DNA from 2 places in the Veillonella sp. AS16 genome. Region 2 is predicted to be linked to the other one. Evidence: riboswitches for the same ligand, from Rfam matches in the RefSeq annotation. Region 2 holds a riboswitch; the other holds the start of a gene.
The links. A riboswitch is a leader RNA that binds a small molecule or an ion and turns the genes downstream of it on or off. The one in region 2 is predicted to bind thiamine pyrophosphate.
Positions count from the first base shown of each region.

Region 1 (3,425 bases), on a different contig from region 2:
ACGATAGACCTGCACGCTGCAATTCTCCAATCCGCTCAGGTCCACATGGGGCTTGCGCATCGGCTTTACTGCCCGTCGGATACACCGGACCGATTCCTGCATAATCAGCATAGCCGATATCTGTCTGCTTCAGTTCTTCCTGTGAGTGAATCGAAATGCCCACAACCTTATGTCCCATATGGTTGCGAACAGACTCCAGGTTCATGTCCTCCTGCCCCACATGAACACCGTCCGCACCGACAGCCACGGCAAGCTCCACATCGTCATCAACGATATAAAGCACATGATATGCGGCGCAAATATCTTTCAGTTTCTGTGACATTTCAAACTTATCGCTTCCGTTTAGAGTATTACTCCCTTTTTCCCGATACTGAAAGCAGGTCACGCCACCTCTACATGCGGCTTCAACGGTCTTCAGTAATACATCGTCCCTATAACCTACATCCTGCGTACCGCATATGAAATATACCTTCAACTGTTCAGGTATTACTACGGATCGCATCACATCGACATCATGCAGCGCCGTATCATCCATCGTATACAGTTCATTGATGAAAGCCGTGCCGAAACTGCCCGGTACCATACCGCATGATTCAGCGGCCCTTTCACCGGCAATATCGTAATAAGCCAGAACATACGCTAAAAATTCCGCCTGAGAGAGCCGATTTGAAACGGTCCGGGCAATGCTTAAAAAGGCCGCCAGTACAGCACCGAGTAAACAGCCTGTTCCCGTCACGGATGCCATCAGAGAATGTCCGTGAGGCACGCCGTAAACACGTGTACCGTCAGACACACAATCAATTTCTCCCGTGGCAACGACAGGACAATGAAGTAATCGAGATACATTATATGTTACAGAAGAAATATCTTCAACCTGTCCGCCATCGACACCTTGCCCGCTACCGGGCAGGGACTCATGTTTATCGTTACAAAGAGCTTCATAAACAGCTTTAATCTCACTTTGATTGCCCCGTAGCAAGGATATACCTTGAGTCCTCAATAAATCCAGCGCAACGGATAAACGATAAGCTCCGGCGTGGCAACCGACGGGATCCAGTACGACCGGTACACGATGCTGTTTCGCCAGACACAAAGCGGATTTATAGTATTCAAATGTATCCGGTGTTACCGTTCCGATATTGATGAGCATAGCCGATGCATGAACAATGAGGTTTTCCAAATCCTCCACACATTCACTCATCACCGGAGAAGCCCCTGCTGCCAATAACCCGTTAGCGGTAAACGCCTTAACCACATCATTAGTAATACAGATTACAAGGGGATTTTTCGTTCGTAATTCCTGTAATATATGGAATTCCGGCCATGTACGACCGCCCATATACGGATTTTCCTGATTTCTCATCACTCACCTCTATAGTTTTATTCATCGTTCATTGCTATTGTTTCATCGCCATATGATTAACGGGACCGCAACCATGCCCTAGCCCCGGATTATGCTTAATGGCAAGTGAAATATACTCCTTTGCGAAACCGATCGCATCCATCACATCACGCCCCTTAGCGAGTTCCGCCGTAATGACCGCCGAAAAGGTGCACCCAGTACCATGCGTATGAACCGTATCGTATTTGGAGCTCGTCCAGCAACGGGTCTCCCCCGTTTTTGTGAAAGCATAATCCGTCGCATCTCTTCCTATATGTCCGCCCTTGATAACGACAACCTGCGGTCCCATGTCTGATAATATGCGCTTTGCCGCCGTAGCGATGTCACTTTCACATGAAATAGACATATCCGCCAGAACCTCCGCCTCACTGCGATTCGGCGTTACCACACTGGCCAATGGGATAAGTTTCGTTTTCAGAAAATTTATTGCTTCATCGGATACAAGTCTGTCTCCGCTGGTGGCAATCATGACGGGATCCATTACATACGGAATAGATCGATTCAAATAGGGATACATTACATCCATCATCTCCGGTAAGGCGATCATCCCCGTCTTGACCGCTTCCGGCTCAATATCCGAATAAACGTCGTGCAGCTGTTGCTCAATACTTTCAAGAGACACATGTTCCACATGATGAACGCCTGTCGTATTTTGAGCGACTACAGAGGTGACAACGGCCATACCGTAAACCTGACGACTCTGAAAAGATTTTAAATCAGCCATAATGCCGGCCCCGCCGCTCGGGTCCGTACCGGCTATAGACAATGCAGTATGCAGCTTCATAATACCTCCTATACCTTCATTCATCCTCCACTCCGGGTGTTTTACAAATAACCGACAAAAAAAGACCATCCAAAATGGAATGGTCTCGTTATGCATTCTGTATCACTCCACTTTCCTACGCCGGTATTATCCGGATCAGGTCTAGGGTTTTGAATACTCAATCTCAGCAAAAGCACCCCTAGTGGCAATATATTTTTATACTCTATTTATAACATTATTATTCGTCATATGCAATAACATTTATGTTAAATTCAATGCATTTATGTTATATACAACAAAATAATTGTTGCCGTTCAATGCGACTCCTGCATGCCATATAAGACTATCCATTTTCCGGTATAACAATGTGTCCCCCTTCACAGGTCCAATGACGATCACCTACCGTTGCGGCTTCACTCTCGTCATGAGTCACCCATACACAAGGCACCTCCCACTCTCGGATAATGGATACCAAATCCTCGCGCACATGTTTACGCAGAGTCCAGTCGAGCGCCGATAACGGTTCATCCAGCAACAATATGGTCGGTTTCGAGTAAAGAGCACGTCCCAACGCGACTCGCTGCTGCTCACCGCCGGATAACTGCCCCGCCTTTGTATGGCGATACTTTTCAAGACCCAATCGCGCCAATAGGTTCTCACACATTTCAGGCGTTCCGCGTTTACTGTACTTGATATTGTTTTCCACCGACAAATGAGGAAATACGATATTCCCTTGCGGCATATACCCTACCTGACGATCCTGCGCCGGCACCCAAATTTTTCTGTCTCTATCCACCCAGGTGGTCGCATCATAACGAATGATGCCCGTCGTAGGCTTCACAAGACCTGCGACACACTTAATGAAAGTGCTTTTACCACTGCCGGACTGCCCCGTCAAAACCGTGATTCCATTCGATAAAACACCGTCAGCTTTCACAATAATAGAAGGTCTGACTACGGAAAAAGAAAAAGTTATCATAGTCCCCTCCCTAATTGTGATCGATTTGACGGAATAACGTTCCCTTTGTAAGGATATGAATACCGCTCAATAAAGCCAATGTAAGCACACAGATATAAATAACCAGTTCAAAGGCGTCCATATACTGTCCCGCCTCTACATAGGAGTAAATCGCAAGCGGCATAGTGCGTGTGAGCCCCGGAATATTGCCGGCAATCAAAATAGTGGCCCCGAACTCGCCCATGGCACGACAAAAAGCGAGAATACTGCCCGTCAAAATGCCTTTCCAGGCCAACGGAATC
Region 1 is NZ_AZYX01000022.1:140,836-144,260, forward strand. It holds gene thiM (hydroxyethylthiazole kinase) at 1-1,363, opposite strand, end outside; gene thiD (bifunctional hydroxymethylpyrimidine kinase/phosphomethylpyrimidine kinase) at 1,398-2,186, opposite strand; TPP riboswitch at 2,282-2,376, opposite strand; gene HMPREF1521_RS08580 (ATP-binding cassette domain-containing protein) at 2,509-3,144, opposite strand; gene modB (molybdate ABC transporter permease subunit) at 3,155-3,425, opposite strand, start outside.
Region 1: linked by a shared signal. The riboswitch ahead of thiD (bifunctional hydroxymethylpyrimidine kinase/phosphomethylpyrimidine kinase) and the one ahead of thiC (phosphomethylpyrimidine synthase ThiC) in region 2 are both predicted to bind thiamine pyrophosphate.

Region 2 (3,425 bases):
CCATATATGCCGAATCTAAGCATTGACGAGTGTCGTGACAGTGTGGCCTCCGTACTGGCTAAGCGCGAGGTGCATAATGCGATTATTACGGGCGTGGAACTCGATAAACTGGCCGAGCAGAACAAGTTGTCTCAGCCGCTACAACGTATCGTGACCCATGATGAAAGCCTTTACGGCATCGATGAAATTCTGGCGTTTTCCATCGTTAATCTGTACGGATCTATCGGCTTTACGAATTACGGCTACTTGGATAAGGTGAAGCCGGGCATCATCAAGGACTTAGACAGTGAAGTCGGCGGCCGTTGTAATACATTCCTCGATGATCTGGTAGGCGCCGTAGCCGCTGCGGCGGCGGGTCGCATTGCTCATAATGAACCACATCGCGTGCAGCATGCGTTGGCGGAAGAGTAAACAGATGGTGCGGTCGGTTTGAAGAAGTACGGGTATAGAAATAATTAACGGCAGATATATTAGTACACTTAATGTACAGGAGGTCATATGCAGAGCGTTCTTGTAGTTATCGATATGCAACATGATTTTGTGGACGGGGCCCTCGGTTCGCCTCAGGCGGAGGCCATCGTCGCCAATGTGCGTAAAAAAATAGAATCCTTTCATGGACCTATCATATTTACGCGAGATACTCATGACAGTCATTACCTTGAAAGCCAGGAGGGGCAGCTTTTACCGGTGCCGCACTGCATAAAAGGAACAGACGGCTGGCATATCATGGACGGGCTGATTGAGGCCGCTGAAAGCCGTAAAATCATGAGTCCCGTGTCATTCATAGATAAGCCGAATTTTGCGTCCTTTGAGCTGTTGAGCCGTTTGGAAGGTATGCATACGGTTAACCCCATTGAATCGATTACGCTTGTGGGCCTCTGTACGGACATCTGCGTCGTATCGAATGCGCTTATTCTGAAAGCGGGGTTGCCGGAGGTCCCGATTCATGTGGACGCGTCCAGTTGTGCGGGGGTTACCCGGGAATCGCATGATGCGGCGCTCAAAACGATGCAGGCCTGTCAGTGCATTATTGACTGAACCTCATTGTGGCGGGGGGTATTGCTGTATACATAATTGACATTTGTCATGATGGACGCAGTTGTTGTCCGCGTAGGTCAATATAAAGGAGGGTTGCGCATGAAAAAGATAGCATTATTAGGGGCTATTGCATTAGTACTTTTATTCTTCTTCGGAGGGCTAAGAAATACCTTTGCCTATGTATATCCTAAACATCTGAATGGCGATCCGAATTATATTTTAACCTATGGGCACATGAACTATGGTACGTATCTGGACAAGTCCTCTGTGAAAGTAATCTCTGAAAGTCCGGATAGAATTGTGTATTCCGTTAAAACCGTGTCCGGTCTGGTGCTGGACGATGGCGACGAGTGGATCGTTCCGGCGCAGGATATGAAACCCGGCAGCATGGTTATCATGCGTATATATGATGATCCGTGGAATGTGGTGTATACATACGATCAGGAAGACCAAACCTGGAAAGAACAGGATTTGAATAATACATTCGGTTATAATCAGGGCTTTTTAGGTATTGTTGCGGAATCCTGGAGGGTATTAACCGGCGGTCCGTATCCTAATCTGGTTCGTTGATGGATTGAATTATTATTTAAAGAATGATATGCTGTAGAAGAATTACATAGCAGAGTATGCAAGGGAGCCTATGGAATAGGCTGAGAAAGGGCTATCAGCACCTGACCTTTGACCTGATCGGGATCATGCCCGCGTAGGAAGCACGCAGACACCATAAAAGGGTATCGATCGAGTATCGATGCCCTTTTTCTTGTATACAAAGCTGAATGGTTATATTCAAGAGGAGGAAATGTAAAATGTTTTATACTCAATTGGAAGCCGCTAAAAAAGGCTTTGTTACAGATGAAATGAAAGTCGTCGCCCGAAAGGAAGATATTCCTGAAGAGCGGTTGCGGGATTTGGTCGCCGCCGGACAGGTCGTGATTCCGTGTAATCGGAACCACACCTCTATCGACCCTGAGGGAATCGGCAAAGCTTTGCGGACGAAGATCAATGTCAATTTGGGGACATCAAGGGATGTAACGGATTATGACAGTGAAATGGAAAAGGTAAATTGGGCCATTCAATTGGGGGCCGAATCGATTATGGATCTATCGACGCATGGAGATACCAGAATTTTCAGACGCAAGCTGACCGGTGAGTGTAAAGCCATGATCGGTACGGTTCCCGTATATGACAGCGTTATTCATCATAAAAAGGATTTGGCGGAGCTCACGGCGGAGGACTTTTTGGATACCATACGCTTACATGCGGAGGACGGTGTCGACTTTGTGACACTGCACTGCGGCATAACGCGGCAGACCATCGATCAAATCAGAAAGTATAAGCGCAGATTAAACATTGTAAGCCGCGGCGGCAGTCTGTTATTTGCGTGGATGAGTATGACCGGCAAGGAAAATCCATTCAATGAATACTTTGATGATATATTGGAGATTTGTCGACTTTATGACGTGACGATATCCCTGGGGGATGCCTGTCGACCCGGATGTCTTGCGGATGCTACGGATGTGTGCCAGATAGAGGAGCTGGTGCGATTAGGTGAATTGACTAAACGGGCTCGCGAAAAAGGCGTGCAGGTTATCGTGGAAGGCCCCGGACATGTGCCGCTCAACCAGATTCAGGCGAATATGGAACTGGAGGATTCTTTGTGCGGCGGCGCCCCATTTTATGTGTTGGGACCCTTGGTTACGGATATTGCACCCGGTTATGATCATATTACGGCTGCTATTGGCGGAGCCGTGGCGGGAATGCACGGTGCATCGTTCCTGTGTTATGTGACACCTGCGGAACATTTGGCGCTGCCTAATGCTGATGATGTGAAAGAGGGCATCATGGCCTTTAAAATTGCAGCCCATGCGGCCGATATCGCGCGAGGTATTCCCGGAGCACGCAATCGGGATGATGCGATGGCGGACGCGAGAAAGGATCTCGACTGGGAGCAGCAATATGCATGTGCTATTGACCCTGAAAGAGCGCGAAGCATCCGCGACAGTCGTGCGCCGGAGGAAGATCACGGCGAAACCTGCAGCATGTGCGGCAAGTTCTGTGCCGTGCGAAGTATGAACAAGGCGTTGAATAGCGAATATATAGATATCCTATAATGATATTTTTCAAGACGAATCGTTATATGGGGATATTTTTTAGCTATACATCATATTATATTGACGATTTTCTATATAAATAGTACAATAAGTATCAAATGATAATTCATATCAATTTATTGACGCATAGTAAAGAATATTATCCATATACGGTATGAAGCTTATGCAGATATACGACATGCAAATCATGCAGATGAGATAGTTTCTAATCATATGTCTTGATGATTGATTATATAGTAGTGATGCAGGTGCATCGAATCGCTTTCACAGGAACGA
Region 2 is NZ_AZYX01000019.1:182,712-186,136, reverse strand. It holds gene HMPREF1521_RS06885 (phosphatidylglycerophosphatase A) at 1-411, shown strand, start outside; gene HMPREF1521_RS06880 (cysteine hydrolase family protein) at 499-1,038, shown strand; gene HMPREF1521_RS08835 (hypothetical protein) at 1,138-1,608, shown strand; TPP riboswitch at 1,659-1,765, shown strand; gene thiC (phosphomethylpyrimidine synthase ThiC) at 1,845-3,149, shown strand.